DNA from 4 places in the Geobacillus sp. FSL W8-0026 genome. Region 4 is predicted to be linked to each of the others. Evidence: predicted binding sites of a transcription regulator. Region 4 holds the regulator's gene; each other region holds the start of a gene.
The links. The regulator Rex, encoded in region 4, represses fermentation and respiration genes when NADH is low (regulators of the CRP and FNR family bind a similar motif). The targets are predictions, from matches to a motif close to TTGTGAAATATTTCACAA.

Region 1 (5,598 bases), 1.1 Mb from region 4:
CTGGTTTATTGGGTTCAACTGTATTTGCAGAAGGAATTGTCAGAAATGGGATATTACAAGCTTTTGCGTTATCAGTCTACCAGTCGATGGTTTTGGGGTTGGTATTGCAAGATAATGTTATATATTGGGGTATATTTGTTCGCCTTAGCTTTACTAGCCTTATTCATTTCTTTTTTGAATGGGTTCTCTTTTGATTTCTATGTCTCTATTGAGCGTTCGGTCACCGTGCTTAAAATCGTTTATCATTTTTTTGTCAATGGTTATCTTCAACTATCATTTTATGTGCTCTTTGTGTTTATTATTGCTTGGTTAAGCAAAGAAACGTTTTATAGTTTCGTTGGGATCGCTTTACTTTCATTTTTTATGTTACCGCATCTTAACAATTGGGGGATCGTTCCATCTGGATTAAATAGCATGTCGTATTTACTTACCGATAGCTCGGTGTATCGCATCAGTGCGATTTTAGCGTTATGGAATGTTTTAATGATTGTTTTCTTGCTGTATGTTTTTCGCAAGCAAGATCTTCATTTCTAAAAAGGAGTGAGAATGTTGGCGCATATTCAACTCAATCAAGTGAGTAAATCATTTAAAGGGGAAACGATTTTAGAAAATGTGAATTTTTCGGTGGAAAGAGGGAAAATTTATGGAATTATTGGCCCTAATGGTTCGGGAAAGTCCGTATTCTTTAAACTTATATGTGGGTTTCTACTCCCTGATCAAGGTAGCGTGATTGTGGACGGGGAAGTGTTGGGCACGAATAAGCGCTTTCCCAGTAATTTTGGAATTATCATTGATCGGCCAGGATATATAGCGGGGAAGACAGGATTTGAAAATTTAAAAGCGTTAGCCCTCATTCGAAACCAAATCGATGATGACAAAATCAAGCAAACGATGAGAATGGTTGGATTAAATCCAGAATCACCACAAAAGGTAAAACATTATTCACTTGGAATGAAACAAAAGCTGGCCATTGCTCAAGCCATTATGGAAGATCAACAAACATTAATTTTAGATGAACCATTCAATGCTTTAGATGCTGATAGCGTCGAAACGATCCGCAATTCGCTTCGAAAGTTTAGGGAAGAGGGAAGGACGATTTTGCTCACTAGTCACAATCAAGAAGATATTGATGTTCTTTGTGACTAAGTATATAGAATCAACCGTTTTACACTTGAAAAAGTGAAATAATCTTGTTTGATGATAGTGATTTTATCACAAATGTGTGGGATTTCACTAACGCGTCCAGCCATGTGGAGGCCGACGAGGGGATGGAATGTGCCATTTCCACCAAAATCTATTTCTTGTGAGATACACGCGGTAACGCTCGTTCCCCCACCGTGACGAGGCGGGTGTCGTTGGGCTCGATATAACGGGCAAACTCCTTCGCTTGGACGGCGATGCCTTTCGGATAGAGAATCCGGTTCGTCTTGAGCATGGCGATGACATGGAATCCTTGTTTCAGGCAGGCTTCGATGAGCGCTTGGGACGGATACCACGCACATCGGCCGAGTCCACTTTTCTTTGAGCGAAGAAGCCTCTCGATCGCCAAGTCGATTTTGCTTCTTCCCGCCACCTTATCATAGAGACGGGTATACACCATCCGCCAAACGAGCGAATGCCCCCAGACGGATGGATGATCGTTGTGCGAGTAGTGCCAATCACACCCTTGAATGGCGCAGGTAGCCCGTGACGCAGGCTTCGTTTTTTGGCAAATGGGATCATCCATGGAAACAAAAAGGGGTTGATTCTCCCGTTTGGCCAGGCGTTCGATCTGGCGAAGGATCCATTCTTGCAGCTTCTCAAGCAGGTTTTCCTCGTTCCAAGGGCGTTTCGTGAAAAAATGGCTGAGCGTGGTTCGATGATTCGGGTGAAAACTCCAGTACTGGACATCCGTCAATGTCCCTGAACATCCCTTGGTTGTCAAGGCATCGACAAGGTAAACGAGAGGCTTGATGACCGGTTTCGAGAAATCAAGTGCCAATCCCAGCGTCATGAAAAATTGGTGGATTCCTTGATGATGTGCTCATCGATTCCTAAGACATGAACCTCCTTGTAGATAGTTGGTGGCACATCGATTCTAACCAAGGAATCGGGTTCATGTCTCCTTTTTTGTTTAGTTGTCAATTTGTGTTAGCAAATTTGCTCATCTACAGTCAATTGCAAAAAGATGGGGAAAACGGCTGAAGGCGGGGGCGCTTGATGAGAAGAAGCGGACAAGAGGGGCAAGCAGCGCCTTTTCGGCCATTGTCAAAAAAGAACTGGCCGATTATTTGACGAGTTGGCGCATGATCATTTTGATCGCTCTCATCTTGCTCACTTGCTTCGGGTCGCTGTATACGGCGATGACGACGATTCGGGACGCGCTCGATTCGTCGGAAGAGGCCAAGGAAATCGCAAAAGGCGCCTACTTGTTTTTAAAATTATTCACTGTCTCGGACGGAACGCTGCCATCGTTTGTGACGTTTGTCGGTTTTCTCGGAGCGCTGCTCGGCATCGCGCTTGGATTTGATGCCATCAATTCGGAGCGGAATCGCGGGACGTTGAGCCGGCTCATGGCGCAGCCGATCCCACGCGATTACGTCATCAACGGCAAGTTTGTCGCGGCGTTGTTGTTGAATGCGGTGTTGTTTCTTTCCCTCGGCCTGCTTGTGACGGCATTAGGCATTTTGGTCTTGGGGATTCCGCCTACTTTCGAAGAGTTTGCCCGCATGGTCTGCTTTTTGTTGTTATGCCTTGTGTATATCGCCTTTTGGCTGAATGTTGGCATTTTGTTTTCCGTCGTCTTCCGCCAAGCGGCGACATCCGCGTTGTCAGCGCTGGCCGTTTGGCTGTTTTTCAACCTTTTTTACGCGATGATCGTGGAAGTAGTTGCGAAGTCGTTTTTGCAGTCTGATGCGATTACGTCCGTTGAGCAGGCGGTCGGCCGTCAAGAGTTGGTGCTTGGTCTCATGAGATTGTCGCCGAGCTACTTGTTCAACGAATCCACGACCGCTTTGCTTTCGCTGGACGTTCGGACGCTAGGGATCGTCACCGTGGAACAAACGGCCGGCGCTGTTGCCGCCCCGCTGCCGTTCTCGCAAAGTGTCTTGCTCATTTGGCCGCAAGCGACCGCCTTGATTGCCGCCGCTCTCGTCTGCTTTGCGATCGCTTATTGGTTGTTTATGAGGCAAGAGATACGGGCGAGCGGGTGAGGGAACAGGCTGTTTGGAAAGACGTGTGTGCGCCCCAACAGCGTTTCTGCTCGTTCGTATGGGAAAACCGTTTTGCCCGATCATGTCCGTTCCTTTTAGGGGACGGACTTTTTTGTTGGTGACAAAACCGTGGCAACGACGGTGACAAAATGGTGACAACAGACAAGCATGTGATCAACCTCACAAATTCGTTTCCTTCACCTGTGTATGATGGAAGTACAAATAAAACCAAATATTTTCGAAGAAGATGAGGGAGGGGCTTTTCATGAATAAACAAAAGGCGCTGCTGCCGATTACGACGTTCGCCATGATGTTTTCATTCGCCGTGTGGGCCGTGTTTTCGCCGCTTGCGAGTACGTTTCAACAAATGTACGGGCTGACATCGACGCAAAAAAGCATTTTGGTCGCCATTCCCGTTTTGCTCGGTTCGGTGATGCGGTTGCCGCTTGGCATTTGGACGGACCGGATCGGCGGGCGCAGGCTGTTTTCGCTGCTGCTCCTGTTTTTAATCGTTCCGCTCATCGGCGCAGGGTTTGCGGATTCGTATGCGATGCTTCTGTTTTGGGCGTTTTTCATCGGGATGGCCGGGACGTCGTTCGCGATCTCGTTAACGTTCGTGTCGCGCTTGACTCCGCCGGAAAAGCAAGGAACAGCGCTCGGGATTAACGCGATGGGCAACTTCGGCACAGCGGTCGCCAGTTTTTCGGTTCCATCGATCGCTGCCGCTTTCGGCGTTTCGTGGGCGTTTTGGGGAATGATCATCCCCGTTGTCGTCATGCTCGTTCTCGTTTGGTTTTTCACACCGGATATGCCGAAACCGAAACAACAAAAAACGGTGCGTGAATCGCTGTCGGTATTGAAATATAAACATACGTGGACGTTGTCGCTCTTTTACTTCGTTACGTTCGGGGCGTTTGTCGCTTTCGGCATTTACTTGCCGTCGCTGCTCGTTGACTTGTATGGGTTGACGCCGGTGGATGCTGGGATGCGCGCGGCTGGGTTTACTGTACTCGCTACGCTTGCGCGGCCAGTCGGCGGCTATCTTGGCGATAAAATCGGTGCTGAACGGGTGTTGACGTTCGTCTACGCTGGAATGACAATCGGCGCGTTGGTGATCGCGTTTGGAATGGAAAATATTTGGGTGATGACAGCGGCTTGTTTGTTTGTGGCCGTGATGTCTGGGCTGGGCAACGGTGCGGTGTTCAAACTCGTGCCGCAGCTGTTCCCAGCCGAAACGGGCGCCGTCACCGGCCTTGTCGGCGCCTGGGGCGGACTGGGCGGCTTTTTTCCGCCGATTTTAATGGGCATCATCAAAGATGTGACTGGTTCTTACGTGCTCGGGTTTATGCTTCTCAGCCTGTTTACCTTGATCTGCTTCTTATTGAATCGAATCGTCTTCGGCAAAAAAGCCGGCGAATCGGCGAAACGGTACGCATCGTAACCATCGAAAGAGGTCAAAAGTATCCGCTTTTGGCCTCTTTTTATTGTTCACTAGGCATGATGGACTGAAGGGGGGACTGATGACGATTCGGAAAACGAAATGCCCGTTTTCCGTTAGCCAACGTGGGCACGCTCTTTATCGTTTTTACAGTAGCGATAAACATATTGTTCAACGTTTCACAAACCCTTCAAATATGCGTGTTCCTTGGTGATACAAATCACTAGAGGGGAAGCCGAAATGGCGTACGCTGAAGGTGTAAACCGATTCCGTTAGAAGAGGAGGAAAGAACGATGAACCGAAATGGATCCGCGTTGTTATCGATCGTGTTGGCGGCCTCGCTTTTAGCGGCGTGCAATAACGGGGGAGAGCAGGTGAAGGTGGAAAGCAAAAGTGAAACGGCCGCCACACAACAGCAGGCGACGAACGTTTTAGCGGCGCACAAAGGAGTGAATCAAGCGCCGGTGCCGTTGAAAATGGAGCGGATCGGACCGCATGACGTCCACATCGAAATGACGGCGCAAATTACCGATATTGAAATTGACAAAGGAAAAATCTACAAAGCGTGGACGTTTAACGGCCAGGCGCCCGGGCCGCTCGTCGTTGTCAATGAAGGGGATACGATCCATTTTACGCTGAAAAATATGGACCCAGTCATCCCGCACAGCATGGACTTTCACGCTGTCCACGCTGCACCGTCAAAAGACTTTATTGACGTGATGCCGAACAAATCGGGAACGTTCACTTACCCCGCAAACAACCCGGGCGTGTTTATGTATCATTGCGGCACGAAGCCAGTCTTGCAACATATCGCCAACGGCATGCACGGCGTGATCATCGTCAAGCCGAAAAACGGTTATCCGACCGATAAGGAAGTGGATCGCGAATATGTGCTCATCCAAAATGAATGGTATAAATACAACGACATGAACGACTTCCAAAACGGCGTGCCAAGCTATGTCGTTTTCT
Region 2 (5,598 bases), 1.5 Mb from region 4:
TCGAATTTGTTGATTTTTCTTTCCCCCTTTTTTCCGCTTTTTCCGTTTATAATCATAAGTAGGATCGGATGAGAAGGGGGAACAATCAGAATGGAATGGTATGAACAGCTGTCGGCGTGGATTGCCGAGAAGCAGCCGGTGCGTGTAAAAACCTATCAAGGGGAAGCGGTCGTGCTGCCGGTCAAGCTGTATCAGGACACGCGCAAACTGTTTGTTTACAACCGGCAAATGCGTCTAATGGACATTCCGTTGGACCGGATCATTTCCGTCGAGCCGACGCGCATCATCGGTTCCTTTGACCGTCGGGGAGAAGAGGCCATGGTACATACTCGTTGAACGGAGGGCACGCGTCTTTGGGCGCGTGTTTTTTGATGGTGGTCGGCTGTTTCTGCCTGCGGTCTGTTCTGTTGCGCTGGGCTCTATACCCAATGAAGGCGGCATTCGCGTTGCGATGTGCCAGGGAGCGGAATGGTTTTTGTTGCATAGGCAAAGACCATCTTTTAGAATGGAAAGGACGAACGACTGACCATAAGGGGGAAGGGACATGCATGGCAAACGGATTGCCTTGTGCGCGTCACGCAAACTGGACGAAATGACAACGCTTATTGAAAAGCAAGGAGGAACGGCCATCATTCGTCCGGCGCAAGGGACCGTCTTTTCAAAGGGAAGCGAACTGGGAGAGGAAATGCGAACCGTCATCGCCATGCGGCCGGACTGGATCGTATTTACGACGGGAATCGGCTTTGAGGCGCTGTTGGAAGCGGCCGACCGGGAGGGAATGGCTGCCCAATGGCATCGAACGATCAAGGAAGCGAACGTGGCTGCCCGCGGCTATAAAACGGTGACGGCGTTGAAACAAATCGGCGTCACCCCGGTGGCCGCAAGCGAGGACGGGACGACGAAAGGGTTGATTGCTGCTCTTTATGGGCACGACTTTGCGGAAAAAAACGTTGTTGTACAGCTGTACGGCGATACCGCGCCAGCCTTGAAGCAGTTTTTTCTTGAACAAGGCGCTTTGTATACGGAATTGTTGCCATACCGGCATATCGCTCCGGATGAGGAGACACTGGCGACATTGTATAAAGAAATCGTCGGGCGCGAAGTCGATGCCGTCTGTTTTACATCGGCGATGCAAGTCCGCTTTTTCTTTTCGTTCGCCCGCGAGAAAAAAGAGATCGCACCGCTGCTTGACGCGTTTCGCACCGATGTCGTGGCCTGCGCCGTTGGCAAAGTGACAAAAGAAGCATTGGAAGAAGAGGGAGTCGATCGCGTCATCACCCCGGAACATGAGCGGATGGGAGCGATGATTGTGACGCTTGCCCGTTATTTTCAACAATAAGCCCTGTTGAGGGTTGTTTTATATCAATTGTCCAACCTGCTATATAAGAGATCATCTTTTTGTTAAATGTTTTATATTATGTGTTTCATCAAAAATGCTAAACTGTTTATTTTTGTCACAGTTTTTCGAACATTTTCCGCTTATAATAAAACTGGGTATGTATTTTTCATATGAAAGGGCGGGGCGAGCATGAAACGAAGCTCATTCCAGCAGATGGCGAGCACGGTTCGGCGGGGATTTGCTACGGCGCGTCGCTCATGGGGGCGAGCGTGCTGTTTTTTTTTGCGCTTGCCTGTCGGCGGTGTGATATGACTCACAACGATGGAGATGCTGCACACAGTATAATGGAAACAACGGACGGATCATAAAAAGGAGGAATTGATGATGCATTCATTTTGCCATATGGGCGGCCCTGAAGGGGTGAAATTATGCGCCGGTCTGGCGCAATTAAAACAAGAACACGGCCCGCTGCGCGCTCAAATGGAGCAGCTGCTTGCCGCAGCGGAGGCGATCGGCCGCGGGGAAAATGACCGCAACTGGCGTGAGCCGCTCGCTGATTTGAGAGAAAAAGTTGAATCGTTCGTCGCCGCCCTAGATCCGCATTCGGAGCGGGAAGAAGGCGTATTGTTCCCAATGATGGCTCGGTACATCGGGCGGACGACCGGCCCTATCGCCGTTATGGAATACGAACACGAACAGGCGAAAACGCGCCTTTCCATGTTTTTAGAAAAGACCGCCCAGCTGCCGGAGAACATCGACAGCAGGCAGGCGTTGACGCTTGCCGGCGCGGTGATTGAGGCGTATCATATTTTGGATGAGCACTTCATGAAAGAGGAGAACGTGCTCTTCCCGATGGCCGAGCAGTTGTTGTCCGATGCGGAGAAAGAGGAGCTGTTTGCGCGCATTAACTAAGTAACAAATGGAAAACAGGATGCCCCAAACGACGGGCATCCTGTTTTTTATTATTGGTTCATTTGTTGGCAGGTTGTTATGCGATCGTTAGGGTATGCGGAAGCGCACGTTGTTTCGTTCCCGCCGCCGTTAAAGTTGACAGGCCGGCTGTTAGGCAATCGGTTTGCCCCCTCCGCCTGTTCAGTTTAGGGTTCCTGATGTGACGCCCGCCGCTCGCTTACTTGGCGCGGTTGACCGGCTCTGCTTGTTTTGGCATTCGCTTTCGATAGACGACGTAGCTGCGCTGCAAGTAGCGGAGCGGGAAGCTGAATACGTGAACGAGACGGGTGAACGGCCAGACGGCGAACAAACCGAATGCAGCGAGAATATGAATCTGAAACCAAAGCGGCACCGCTTCCATATAAGCTGGGTTCGGACGGAACGTAAGAAGGCCGCGAAACCACGGGCCGATTGTCGTCCGGTAATCAAACCCGCGCGAATCGATGTTCAGAAACGTCGATGACAACCCGCTGGCGATCACGACAAGCAAAAATCCGAGCGCGACCCAGTCGCCGGTGCTGCTTGTCACCCGTACGCGCTTGACCGTCAAGCGGCGGCGAAAAAGGATCACGAAACCAACGAAGGCCGCCAAACCAGCGGGAATGCCGCCCGCCAAGGCGATGACGTGGTACATCTCCTCCGTAACGCCTAACGCCGTGTAAAACGGTTCCGGAATGAGAATGCCCATCACGTGGCCGACAAACACGAACAAAATGCCCCAGTGAAAGAGAAGGCTTCCAAGGCGCAACTGCCGTTTTTCGAGCAGTTCGCTTGATTTGGATGTCCAGCCAAACTGGTCGCGCTGGTAGCGCCAAATATGGCCGGCGATAAAGAGCACAAGCGACAAATAAGGAACGATCACCCAGAGAAATTGGCTAACCATGCCGTTGCACCTCCTTTCGGGAGCGGCGTCACGCCGAGTTGAGTGAATGTGTGATTGAGCGCGTCAAACAGCTGTGCATACGGGCTGCCTGCCGCTGCCAGCCGGTCGCCGATTTCGCGGATATGGCCGGCATAATCGGCGAGCAAGGCGGTCGTATGCTCTTGATCTGCATAGGCCATCCATTCAAGCATGAGCGGCAAGTAGTCGGGCAGCTCGTGATCGGAGACGGCGAATCCGGCCGCCTCGTAGCGCGCTTTTAAGGCAACGAGTTCGATTCCGCGCTCCCGCTGCTCGCCGTTTGTCATATACGTCAAGTACAAATTCGTTTTTTTGCCGAAATCAAATGTTTCGACATATTGCTCCATCCGCTCTCGAGCCGGGGTGACCGCGAGCTGTTCGGCCACTGCCAAAAGCGGCGCGCGGACGGTTTCATCGTCAAGCGAGCGGATGGCGTCTAGGCAGTCAGGAAGCGATTCGGCCCACTGTTCGTCCGGGTAAGACAACAAATACGATACACATAGAAAGACCGTTTGTTGTTGTTCGCTGTTCATCGTAAATCCTCCATTTCATTATTGAAGGGGGCGGGGCTCGCCTTCTTTCTCCTTTTACAGCGTGCCGCAAGCGCCCGGGCCGCCGGCAAATGCAAGCCCGCAGCTGCCTTGTTCGGCGTAGAGGTCAGCGACTTCTTCGCGGTGCGATGCTGGAATGACGAAGCGGTCTTCGTATTTGGCAATCGCGAGCAAACGGTACATCTCTTCAATGTCTTCACGGCTTAAGCCGAGCGATTCAATGAGGCGGATGTCCGGCTGTTTGTTCGTTTGTTTCGCCCGCATGTATGAGCGCATGGCCGCCATTTTTTTCAATGTCGTGCGGATGTGCGCCGTATCGCCCGCCGTCAGCAAATTCGCCAAATATTCGATCGGAATGCGCATTTCATCAATGGCCGGGAAGATGTCATCGGCGCTCGCTTGGCTTCCTTTTCCTTCGATCGTATTCATGATCGGGCTCAGCGGCGGAATGTACCATACCATTGGCAGCGTCCGGTATTCCGGATGCAGCGGCAAAGCGATTTTCCAGTTGACGATCATTTTGTAAATCGGCGAGCGCTGCGCCGCGGCGATCCATTCGTCCGGGATGCCGGCTTCTTTCGCGGCGGCGGCGACGGCTGGATCGTTTGGATCAAGGAAAATATCAAGCTGGGCGTGGTACAGCTGTTTCTCATCTGTGACGCTCGCCGCTTCTTTCACTTTGTCAGCGTCATACAGCATCACACCGATGTAACGGATGCGGCCGACGCACGTTTCCGAACAAATCGTCGGCATGCCGGCTTCGATGCGCGGGAAGCAGAGCGTGCATTTTTCCGCTTTGTTCGTTTGCCAGTTGAAATACACTTTTTTGTACGGACAGCTTGTGACGCAATACCGCCAAGCGCGGCAGGCGTTTTGGTCGACGAGGACGATGCCGTCCTCGTCGCGTTTGTACATGGCGCCTGACGGGCAGCTCGATACGCATGACGGATTGAGGCAATGCTCGCAAATGCGCGGCAAGTACATCATAAAGACATTCTCAAATTCCGCTTGGATCGCCTGCTCCATTTTGACAACGTTCGGATCACGCAAACCGGTGATATGGGCGCCGGCCAGATCGTCTTCCCAGTTCGGCCCCCATGACAGCTCCATCCATTCGCCGGTGATGCTTGATTTCGGCCGCGCCACTGGCTGGTATTGTTTTAGCGGGCTGTTCGTCAACGTTTCATAGTCGTAATTCCACGGTTCGTAGTAATCGTCGATCGTAGGCTGGTACGGATTGTAGAACAAGTTGACGAGCCGCATCGCTTTCGAGCCGGATTTGAGCCGCAGTTCGCCGTTTTTCAACTCCCAGCCGCCTCTATACTTCTCTTGGTTTTCCCATTGTTTCGGATAGCCGATTCCGGGTTTCGTTTCAACGTTGTTAAAGTACATGTATTCAGCGCCGGGGCGGTTCGTCCATGTGTTTTTGCACGTGACGCTGCACGTATGGCAGCCGATGCATTTGTCCAAATTCATCACCATGCCGACTTGCGCTTTAATCTTCAAGCCAATCAACCTCCTCGAGTTTGCGGATGACGACGTACAGGTCGCGTTGGTTGCCCGTCGGTCCGTAATAGTTGAATCCGTAGCTTAACTGTGCATATCCGCCGATCATATGCGTCGGCTTTACGTGGATGCGCGTCGGGCTGTTGTGCGTGCCGCCGCGGTTGTTTGTCAGCTTCGTGCCCGGCACGTTAATATGGCGGTCTTGCGCGTGGTGCATAAACGCCATGCCGCGCGGCAGCCGGTGGGAGACGACGGCGCGGGCGACGACGACGCCGTTTTCGTTGAAACATTCGATCCAGTCGTTGTCGTTGATGCCGGCTTCGGCCGCATCATCTTTGTTCATCCACACG
Region 3 (5,598 bases), 960 kb from region 4:
TTGCTGTTAAAGCTACTCCCCTTTAACAAAACGATATCGCGTTGTCTAATTTTATCATAATCGACATTGATACGACCTGTCAATCCATTTGTGCCGAAACATCCCGCAAAAAGGCGATGTTTCCGCACCGATCAAGCGCCAACATGGCGATGTGCGTTTGCCGCCCCCGTTTGTCGCCTTACTGCCCAGCGGTGAATTTCAGCCCTATCATCCCGATGAGAATCAATAATAAAAAGAGGATCCGCGGCGCGTTGACAGGTTCATCCGCTAGTGTGGGCGATCGGCGGCAAACTATGCATGAACGAAAAAATGGTATTTACTCGTTTACGTGCCCATCTTTCAAACCAGCCCAAAACGCAGCAACGATCGACAGAGCGACGATGATCATCGGCGCATACATGAGCAAAAATGTTTCCATCATCCTTTCCCTCCTTCCCATTTTCCTTTCACGTATGCCTTGTTAAACAAAAAGAGACGCATAAGCAAATAAAGTGACGGAATTAACAACAATAGACCAGCAAGAAACGCAACGATCAACGCCATAGCCATCGTCTCATTCGTAAACCCGTCATAAATGGTCAAATACGGGTATAGCAAATACGGATAATGTGAAATGCCATAGGCGTAAAAGGCGAACGCGTATTGAAACAACAACGCAATAAACGCCCAGCCGAACCGCCGTTGCCGCCAAAGCAGCCAAACGGTCATGACAAAAAACAAAAAGGAAATGACCAGCATCCACGCCACGTTCCATAGGTTGGCGTAATGTTCGGGATTATGGTAGCGGAGCTGATAAATAATGAGCAGCGCTGACAACATCGTCGGCCCGCTCCAAAGAAGAGCGTAGCGGCGCAACAGCGCCCGCGCCCGTTCATCCTTGGCCGCGTCCGCATAATACGTTAAGAAAACGGCAGAAATGTAAAGAACGCTCGTCACGCTTAACAGCACAATGCTCCATGACAACGGGCTTGCAAACAGCTTCCCATAATCAAGCGCAACAGCTGAGGCGCCTGCCTCTACAAACCCGCCTTCGGAAATCGTCAACACGATAGACAGCGAGGCCGGGATCAACAGCCCTGTCAATCCATAAGCGATTAAATACCAGTTCCGTTCCGTCCCCCCATACGTATGAAACGCGTAGTACGAGCCGCGAATAGCTAACAAAATGATCGAGATGCTCGCCGGGACAAGCAAAATAGAACCGTAATAATACGCCGTTTTCGGAAAAAAGCCGACCATGCCGACAAAGAAAAAGACAAGAAAGACGTTCGTCACTTCCCAGACAGGGGAAAGATAGCGCTGAATGATGCGGTGCAAAAGATGCTGTTTGTTTGCCCAATGACTATAGGCGCTAAAAAACCCAGCCCCGAAATCAATCGAAGCAACGAGAATGTACCCAAACAAAAACAGCCATAACACCGAGATGCCAATGACTTCGAGCGTCATGGCGCCACCTCCCCGTTATTGGCCCGCTCTGCCAGCTCCCGTTCAACCGGGTTGCGGCGGAACATACGGACGAGCACTGTTGCGCTTGCAATTACTAACACCATATACAAAAGGCAAAACAACACAAGCATCGTATCAACATGCGCAGACGATGTCGCTCCTTCCGCCGTTTTCATATAGCCGCGCAACATCCACGGCTGCCGCCCGACTTCCGCTAAGTACCATCCCGCCTCAATCGCGACCATCGCCAGCGGCCCTCCCGCCACCAGCAGTCCAAAAAACCATTTTTTTACTGTCCATTTCCAGCGAAACATCGATCCGAGCCAATACGCGGCTGCGACCACCATTAAAAACACCCCGATCGTGACCATCACATCGAATAAATAATGAATGGATAGCGGCGGACGCTCATCTTCCGGAATATCATTCAACCCAGTCACAACCGCCGCGGGATGGTTATGAGCCAAAATGCTAAGGGCGTATGGAATTTCCAAGGCATATTTCACCTTCCCGTCTTCTCCAAGCGCACCGAACAGGATCAACGGTGCATGGGAGCCCGTTTCAAAATGCCATTCGGCGGCCGCCAGCTTTTCCGGCTGGTATTCGGCTAAAAATTTGCCCGATAAGTCACCAACCAATGCACTGGCTACCGAAAAAATAAACGCCGTTTTCATCGTTAAATGAAGCGCCTTGCGATGATAAATGTGACGATTGCCTTTCCATAAATGCCAAGCGGCGAGCGAAGCAAGCACGAATGCTGACGTCATATACGCCGTCGCCAGCACATGGGCGACTTTCGTCGGCATCGCTGGGTTGAACATCGCCGCGATCGGATCGATGTTGACAAGCTCGCCGTTTTTCACCTCAAACCCTTGCGGCGTATTCATAAAGGCATTCACTATCGTAATAAACATCGCTGATGCCGAAGAGCCGATCGCCACCGGGATAAGCAAAAGCAAATGTTTTTTCTGATTTTCAAACCGATCCCATGTATACAAATAAATACCGAGGAAAATCGCTTCAAAAAAGAAGGCGAACGTCTCCATAAACAGCGGCAAGCTGATCACTTGGCCAGCCAGCTGCATAAAGTTCGGCCATAAAAGCGACAGCTGCAAACCGATCGCGGTTCCTGTCACCACGCCGACCGCTACGGTGATGACAAAGCCGCGCGTCCAGCGGCGAGCGAGCAAAATGTAATGCATATCGTTTTTGCGAATCCCAATCCATTGGGCAATCGCGATCATCAGCGGAACTCCAACACCGATCGTGGCATAAATGATATGAATCGTCAGCGTCAATTCCGTCAAAATACGGCTAAGCAGCACCGGATCGTAGCCGTTCACGATTTATCCCCCCTTACGAAAACAAACGGCCAATCAAGGAAAGCAAGACAACAGCTGCAACAGCAAAGCTAACGAACGCAAGCGTTTTTTCGTGTCGCTTCCACATATCCATCCTCCCGACAAACCATCAATGAATAAAGACTTTGTGATAAGTTTCACAAAATCATCTACTGCTTATTATTTCATAAAATGATGGGCACTGTATGAACTAATTTCGAATAATTTGTGTCGTTTTTCACATATTCATCGTGACAAACAAAAAAGCAGGATGCCCCTGCCTTTGTCACAAATATTTTCGATGCACCGTCTTCCCGTCATACGTAAACAACATCGACTTTTCCTCGACGACCGTCTCCATATGAACTGGACGGCCCCACAACTGATAAAGGTACGGGAGCACCTTTTCCAAATACTTCAGATCGAGTTCGATCCCTTCATACCAATGTTTTAAATACAACTCGCCGTTGCGCATATAATCGCCGTCATTGACCGTGATATACGGGAATCCGCCGTTGACTCGCATGCTGACGAGTTGATCGCGGATAGGCTCCCAGTTTTTGTCGACGATTTTATATTCTTTTCCTTGTTTCTGGAACAAATACATATCTTCGCGCATGACGAGCTCTTTCGTCAAATAGTTGCGCAGAAACGAAATGTCCGACTCCAGTTCGCGCACTTCAAAAATTTTCGCCCGCCCCGACCCCGGCTTGACGCCGTATTTTTTCATCTCTTCGGTCGGGTTGTTCCAACGCTCTTCAATGTCTTCGAAAATTTTCAACCCTAAATAGTACGGGTTAATGCCGGTGCGCGACGGCTGCACGACGTTGGCGTTCAGTTTCGCAAATTCAATCGCCTCATCGCTCGTCAAGTCCATCTCGCGCAAAATGCGCTGATGCCAATACGTCGCCCAGCCTTCGTTCATGATTTTCGTCTCGAGCTGCGGCCAGAAATACAACATTTCTTCGCGCATCATCGTCAAAATGTCGCGCTGCCAGTCCTCCAGCTCACGGCTGTATTCTTCAATGAACAACAGCACATCTTTTTCCGGCTGCGGCGGAAACTTGCGCCGTTTTTTGCGCGGCGGCGTTTTTGGCTTGTTTCGCTCATCAAGCGACCAGAGATCGTCATACGGCGTTGGCGTTTTCGCCTCCTCTTCTTCTTCATACACTTCCGTATCTTCCCACGTCCACGACAGCTTCGGACGCAAGAGCGAGGGATCGATATGCTCTTGAATCGCCAAGACAGCGTCTAAAAATTTCTCCACTTCCAGTTTTCCGTATTGATGTTCGTAATGCTTGATTCGCTCTGCTGTCGCCGCCATGCTTTCCACCATATCGCGCTTTGTGTTGCTGAAGCGGACGTTGTTTTTGAAAAAGTCGCTATGCGCCAACACATGGGCGACGATCAGTTTGTTTTGGATCAGCGTATTCGTATCAAGCAAAAACGCGTAGCAAGGGTCCGAGTTGATGACGAGTTCGTAAATTTTGCTTAACCCTAAGTCGTAATGAAGTTTCATTTTGTAAAACTGTTTGCCAAAGCTCCAATGGGAAAATCGCGTTGGCATGCCGTAGGCGCCAAACGTGTAAATAATGTCCGCCGGGCAAATTTCATAGCGCATTGGATAAAAATCAAGGCCAAATCCTTCGGCAATTTCCGTAATCTCCGCAATCGCCCGCTCCAGCTCTTTCAGCTCGTCCTGCCGCATCCAATCCCCCCTTTTCTTCTTACCACAATGTATGAGGGAAACGGCGGTTTGATACGTTCGATCGTTTGGCATGAACGCGCAGCGCCCCATTTTCATTTGGGGACCGTTGGCTTATAATGGTCATATACAAGAAATTGCGGCAAAGCGTGGTGGTTATTTGCAACATTATTTGCACCATCTCATCGACCATTTCGGCTATATCGGCATTATGATCGCGCTCATGCTCGGCATCGTTGGGCTGCCGATTCCTGATGAATTGCTGCTGACTTATGCCGGCTACCGCGTATCGACCGGTTCGTTTTCCTATCCGCTCACTTTCCTTTTTTGCTGGCTTGGCGCCGTTATAGGCATCTCGCTCAGCTACACGCTCGGGATTACGCTTGGGTTACCGTTTTTACACCGATTTGGTCCTAAGCTCCATGTGACGGAAAAACGGCTCGAGCAAACGAAAGCGCTGTTTGCGAAACTCGGTCCAACTGTCCTGTTTATTTGCTATTTCATCCCCGGCGTTCGGCATCTGGCCGCTTTTTGGGCCGGGACGAACGCCTACCAATGGCGGAAGTTTGCCCTATTTGCCTACAGCGGAGCCATGGTGTGGGTGGCGGTGTTTTTGACGATCGGCGCTTATTTTGAAAGCCGCTGGACGGCCGTCAAACAATACCTCCACGCCTATCGCCCGTTTTTTCTTCTCGCCTTCGTGATCGCTTTCAGCTTCGTCCTCTTCTGGTGGTGGGCGCAACAAAAACGAAAAACACCGGACTGAACGCCGGTGTTTTTCGTTTTTCGGCTCCTGCTATACGTGTTTAGTCGAATCACGGCGATACGTCTCCATGAGCAGACCGATGAACAAGCCGAACCCGAACATCACCATCGAAGCGCCGATAATTCCAAGGCTGACAATGGTAAGGAAAAAGTCTTTGTTGTAAGCGTTTGCGATAAAACTGAGCAAAAAAAGCGCTGTTCCGACCGTTAAGCCGACGGACGCCATCCATTTGCACATGTTGGTCATTTGTTGTCCTTCATGTCGTTGATTCATTCTCATCATCCCCTTACTTAGAGGATACTATTCTTGTCACAAAATTGCAATATTTTCTTTTCTTTTTT
Region 4 (5,598 bases):
TTGAGCCAATACCGTAGCGGTTGTCGTCCCGTCCCCAGCGATGTCGTTCGTTTTGCTGGCGACTTCAGCGACCAATTTCGCGCCCATGTTTTCAAACGGATCCTCGAGTTCGATTTCTTTCGCGATCGTTACCCCGTCATTCGTGATGAGCGGCGAACCAAATTTTTTCTCCAATACGACGTTGCGGCCTTTCGGACCTAACGTGACTTTCACGGCGTCTGCGAGTTTGTCCACCCCGCGCAACATCGCACGGCGCGCTTCTTCGCTGAACTTGATTTGTTTTGCCATACCCCGTTACCTCCTTACAATATGGATGAAATTGCAACACGTGCATGAAGCGAACGTTAAGTATTCAGTGAGTTTTACGTATGTTTTATTTGATCGGCGCATAGATTAGCGAATGACAGCCAAAATGTCGCTTTCGCGCAAAATTAAGTACTCTTTGCCGTCGTATTTCACTTCTGTGCCCGCGTATTTCGAGAAGATGATACGGTCGCCGACTTCAACTTCCGGTGCAACGCGTTGACCGTTATCGAGCACGCGGCCTGCACCAACGGCGACAACACGGCCTTCTTGCGGCTTTTCTTTCGCCGTATCCGGCAACACGATGCCGCTTGCCGTTTTTTCTTCTGTTTCCACGACTTCAATGACAATGCGATCGCCTAATGGCTTCAACACGGGAAACAACCTCCTTAACGATAGTTTTCGCCGTTCTTATTAGCACTCATCTTTATTGAGTGCTAACACACTTATAATATTAATGAACTTCTTTCCGTTTTGCAAGTAGGAAATTCAAAAAAATAGCGGCTTTTCTTTTTGGCGCCACACGAGCCAATCGGTCGCCCCGAAGACCGGCAAAAAACACCCTTCCTCCGCCAACCGGCCGCATTTCGCCCAAAACCGCTGCTTCGGGCGTGACAGAAACGCGCGGGCAGCGCATTGTTCCACCGACAAGCGGTCTCGTTCGTTTCCACGCTTCCGGCGTGACAGAAACATGCCGGCCAGCTGAAGGGCAACCGGGCGGGACGACGGCTAGCTTCTCAAGCCAGCGGCGCAAAATCCGTTTTCATTATTGCACATTTCCAGCGCCAATAAACACCCGGCGGCTGTTTTTTTGTCCCGTTTGCCGTTGGATTGAACCAACGCGCTTTTCTTATCATTTCGCCAAACATATGCTACAATACGGATATATTTTGAATAAAGGGGTAAGAAAACTTGAAACGTCATGACTGGTACGTGCTGATCACCTATATTGCCATGCAGCTGTCCGCTTTTGCCGGCGTGCCGCTTCTATGCGCCCTCGGCGTCGGGTCAAGCGCGAAAACCCCCAGCGAAGCTACAAAAATCGCTTCTGGATATTGGGCGGTCATCAGCTTTTTGACAGCGTTTGTCATTATTTTATGGCTGCTTCGCCGCGCCCGCCCTGAGCGAAACATGCGGCAGATGCCGCTCGCTTCATCGTGGATGTGGGCATTTTTAGGCGTATTTTTGGCGCTTGTCGCCCAAAGCATCGCCGTCAATATCGAATGGCGGCTGCTCGGCATTGAACCAGGATCGGAGAACACAAGACAAATCATTGAGATCATTCGCTTGACACCGCTGCTAGTCATTGTTGCTTCGGCCATCGGCCCGATTTTGGAAGAACTCGTTTTCCGCAAAATCATTTTTGGATCGCTTTATGAAAAATACCGCTTTTGGCCGGCCGCGCTCGCAAGCTCGCTTCTTTTCGCCATCGCCCATATGGAGCTGGAGCATTTGCTTTTGTATACAGCGATCGGTCTGACGTTCGCCTTTTTATATGCGAAAACCGGCCGCATTTTCGTGCCGATGTTCGCCCATGTGGCGATGAACACGTTCGTTGTCGTTGTGCAGATGCTACTGGCTGATGAAATGGAAAAAATGATGCGCCAGCCGGAATTGCCGCTGACGATTTGGGGGGTATGGTTATGACGCGCCACCCTCGACTCTTCTCATTGCCCTATTTCCTTCTAGGTTTGCTGTTTACGTATTTGGCGATCCAAAGCGCGCATGAAACGATTTGGAACGTTTCGACCATCGCCTTGGCGGCGTTGGCGGCTTTTGATTTCGGAACCGCCTTTCGTCTGCTTTTTACCCCGAAGCGATAAAGAAGGTGCCCCAAACGTACGATCGGGACACCTTTTTTTATGATATGCCCATCCGTGCTCCCTCGATCTGTTTCCCGCGAACATCCCCGTCGGCAAGCGGCGATTTTCATCCCCGTCTGGAGGGCAGATCACAAGCTTGCCCATGGACCTTTCCCGTGAAAATGCCGGCCTGACACGGATTTGCATCCCCGGGTGGGGGCAGATCACACCGCCCATGGATCTTTCCCATGAAAATGCCGGACCGGCGCGAGATTTTCACCCTCCAAGTGGAGGGCAGATCACAGCTTGCCCATGGATCTTTCCCGTGAAAATGCCGGACCGGCGCGAGATTTTCCCCCCGAGTGGACGCTGTCCATGGAATTTTTTGTTTAAAAATCGCTTTGGCCGTGCGCCGCTTTACTCGTTGTCTCCTTGTTCCGCCGCTGATCGCGCCTTCCGGTAGCCGATTTTTGCGATCCAAATGCTCCCTTCATACAAAAGCGTAAGCGGAATCATGACGATCACTTGCGACAACACATCGGGCGGCGTGATAATCGCCGCGATAATTAACAGCACCAAATACGCATACTTGCGAACGCGAACAAGAAACTGCGGCGTGATAAGCCCTAAGCGGGTGAAAAACAGCACCACGATCGGCAGCTGAAACACAACGCCAAACGGCAGCACAAGCTGAAGCATAAACTGGAAATATTCGTTAATGCCGATCATTTGCTGGACCCCCAGCTGTTCAGCCAGCTGGTTCATAAATCGAACGACAAATGGAAACAAAACGAAATAGGCAAAGCTGACACCGCCCAAAAAAAGAACAATCGATGCCGGAATATAGCTTAGCGTTACCTTCCGCTCTTTTTCATACAGACCGGGGCTGACAAACGCCCAAATTTGATACAGCAGCACCGGAGACGTCAGCACGGCGGCAATGACAAAAGCAAACTGAAAGTATACTTTGATCGGATCGGTCAGGCGAAAGGCGTTCATGGTCAGCTGCTTTGTCTCAGCCGTTCGTTGCAAATAGATAATGACATCATCGACGAAAAAGAAGCTCGCCGCCAACGCCGCGGCGAAAAAAACGAGCACAATGATCAGCCGCTTTCGCAGTTCACCGAGGTGTTCATACACTGACATCTCTTTGTCATTCATAGTTCCTCATCCCGCCTTATCACCGGTCGGTTTTCGTTTCGTCCTCATCCGCAAGACCCTTGGTGGCGTCTTTGAACTCGCGCAGCGACTCGCCAAACGAACGCCCTAGTTCCGGCAGCTTTTTCGTGCCAAACAACAGCAAAATCAAAACAGCCAGCAATACATATTTCATGAATGATTCTCTCCTTTTGCCGATGGCGATGGATAGTTTTTCAAAAAGTACACAAGCGATTGCAGCTCAATGGCCAAATCGATGTGGTGAACGCGAATATGGTCAGGCACGTTCAGCCGCGCCGGAGTAAAGTTTAAAATTCCTTTAATCCCTTGGGCGACAAGGCGATCGGTCAACGCCTGAGCCGCGGAGGCCGGCACGGTTAAAATAGCGACCGGAATGTCGCCGCGCAGCCGTTCTTCCAGCTCATCGAGATGATAGACGGGCACGCCGCCGACTGTCGTTCCTACTTTTTGCTCATCAACATCGAACGCCATCACAATTTTCGTGTTATTGTTTTTCGAAAAATTATAGTTTAAAAAAGCGGTGCCTAAATTGCCGACTCCAAACAGCGCCACTTCAGTCACTTCATCCTCTTCCAACGTCTGGCGAAAAAACGACAACAAATAATGGACATTATACCCGTATCCTTTTTTGCCGAGCGCGCCAAAATACGAAAAATCGCGGCGGATCGTCGCTGGATCGACTTTCACCGCCTCGCTCAGCTCAGCGGAAGAGACGCGCTGCTTTCCTGATGCATGCAAGTTCTTTAAAAATCGGTAATAAAGCGGCAGCCGCTTAGCCGTCGCTTGCGGAATTTTCGGTTGTTCATTGCTCATTGTCTCATCCCCTAGCTAATCGGTTTTCCGTCGATAATGGCCGGATTTCCCGCCCGTTTTTTCGACCAAATACGTCGGACCGATCGTCATCCCTTTGTCGAGCGCCTTACACATGTCGTATACCGTCAACGCACAAACCGAAACGGCCGTCAGCGCTTCCATTTCCACCCCCGTGCTCCCTTTCGTTTTCACGGTCGCTGTAATGACAAGACGAGGCTCGGTTTCTTCATGCTCCCAAGAAAACGTGAAATCGACGCTCTTTAGCATCAGCGGGTGGCACATCGGGATCAGGTCAGCCGTTTTTTTGGCCGCCATGACCCCTGCCACTTGGGCGACGGCCAGCACATCCCCTTTTTTAATGTCACGGCCTTTGATTTTTTCATAAATTTCTTGGCTGACAGTGACGCTCGTTCGCGCCACCGCGACCCTGACCGTCTCTTCTTTGTCCGTGATATCGACCATCTTCGCGCGTCCCTCTTCATTAAAATGGGTAAACGATGACAAAGCCATCTCCTCCATGTCTACACTATACATGATTTTTCTCCTTCTGTCTTTGACCGTCTGAGCAACATACGTTAAACTATTCCGAGAGGTGAACCGACATGATGATTTTGCAAGTGCGTGGACTCACGAAATATTTTGGCGCTGACCTTATTTTATCGAATATTAAACTAGAAATACAGTCCCGCGACCGCATCGCCCTTGTCGGCCGAAACGGAGCGGGAAAATCGACATTATTAAAAATCATCGCCGGCGAACTATCTTTTGACAGCGGTGAAATCATCAAGCCAAACCATCTCAAAATCGGCTATTTGGCACAACAGAGCGGGTTGGAATCATCACGCTCCATTTGGGAGGAAATGCTCGACGTGTTCGCACCGCTTCAAGCGATGGAACAACAGCTGGCCGCGCTCGGCTCTCAGCTTGGCGATCCCGATGTGCTCGCCGATCCCGTCCGCTATGAAAAAACGCTGAAAATGTACGATGAACTGCAAGAGCAGTATAAGGAACAAGGCGGCTATCAATATGAGGCCGACATTCGTTCCGTCTTGCACGGATTGCAATTTTCTTCATACGATTATCAAACAACACCGGTCTCTTCGTTAAGCGGCGGACAGCGAACACGGCTCGCTCTCGGAAAGCTGCTGTTGTCCAAGCCGGATTTGCTGATTTTAGACGAACCGACCAACCATTTAGACTTGGACACACTCGCTTGGCTGGAACAGTATTTGCAGGCATATCCGGGCGCCCTCTTGCTCGTCTCCCATGACCGATACTTTCTCGACAAAGTTGCCAATCACGTGTACGAGCTGTCCAACGCCAAGCTGCGGACGTACAATGGCAACTACAGCCGCTATCTGGAACTGAAAGCGCAGCAATATGAGCAAGAGCTACAGCGATATGAAAAACAACAGGAAGAAATCGCCCGATTGCAAGAGTTTATTCAGCGCAACATCGCCCGCGCCTCGACGGCCAAGCGGGCGCAAAGCCGGCGAAAACA

Region 1: NST29_RS13915 (nitrate/nitrite transporter) is a predicted target of Rex. The motif match lies at 3,360-3,377, and genes of this name have one in related genera.
Region 2: NST29_RS08675 (hemerythrin domain-containing protein) is a predicted target of Rex. The motif match lies at 1,641-1,658, and genes of this name have one in related genera.
Region 3: NST29_RS14745 (cytochrome ubiquinol oxidase subunit I) is a predicted target of Rex. The motif match lies at 2,933-2,950, and genes of this name have one in related genera.

What each region holds. Positions count from the first base shown of each region.
Region 1 is NZ_CP150194.1:2,777,373-2,782,970, reverse strand. It holds gene NST29_RS13935 (permease) at 1-534, shown strand, start outside; gene NST29_RS13930 (ATP-binding cassette domain-containing protein) at 550-1,146, shown strand; partial or broken gene NST29_RS13925 (IS701 family transposase) at 1,328-2,085, opposite strand; gene NST29_RS13920 (ABC transporter permease) at 2,118-3,191, shown strand; gene NST29_RS13915 (nitrate/nitrite transporter) at 3,457-4,632, shown strand; partial or broken gene NST29_RS13910 (multicopper oxidase domain-containing protein) at 4,923-5,598, shown strand, end outside.
Region 2 is NZ_CP150194.1:1,734,662-1,740,259, forward strand. It holds gene NST29_RS08665 (hypothetical protein) at 91-336, shown strand; gene NST29_RS08670 (uroporphyrinogen-III synthase) at 545-1,339, shown strand; gene NST29_RS08675 (hemerythrin domain-containing protein) at 1,724-2,251, shown strand; gene narI (respiratory nitrate reductase subunit gamma) at 2,469-3,173, opposite strand; gene narJ (nitrate reductase molybdenum cofactor assembly chaperone) at 3,149-3,724, opposite strand; gene narH (nitrate reductase subunit beta) at 3,779-5,248, opposite strand; gene NST29_RS08695 (nitrate reductase subunit alpha) at 5,238-5,598, opposite strand, start outside.
Region 3 is NZ_CP150194.1:2,945,577-2,951,174, forward strand. It holds gene NST29_RS14740 (cytochrome d ubiquinol oxidase subunit II) at 418-1,446, opposite strand; gene NST29_RS14745 (cytochrome ubiquinol oxidase subunit I) at 1,443-2,789, opposite strand; gene NST29_RS14750 (SpoVR family protein) at 3,073-4,494, opposite strand; gene NST29_RS14755 (DedA family protein) at 4,652-5,257, shown strand; gene NST29_RS14760 (hypothetical protein) at 5,288-5,536, opposite strand.
Region 4 is NZ_CP150194.1:273,429-279,026, reverse strand. It holds gene groL (chaperonin GroEL) at 1-288, opposite strand, end outside; gene groES (co-chaperone GroES) at 394-678, opposite strand; gene NST29_RS01490 (hypothetical protein) at 793-996, opposite strand; gene NST29_RS01485 (type II CAAX endopeptidase family protein) at 1,216-1,950, shown strand; gene NST29_RS01480 (YdiK family protein) at 1,947-2,126, shown strand; gene tatC (twin-arginine translocase subunit TatC) at 2,523-3,266, opposite strand; gene tatA (twin-arginine translocase TatA/TatE family subunit) at 3,286-3,438, opposite strand; gene NST29_RS01465 (redox-sensing transcriptional repressor Rex) at 3,435-4,097, opposite strand; gene moaC (cyclic pyranopterin monophosphate synthase MoaC) at 4,113-4,601, opposite strand; gene NST29_RS01455 (ABC-F family ATP-binding cassette domain-containing protein) at 4,700-5,598, shown strand, end outside.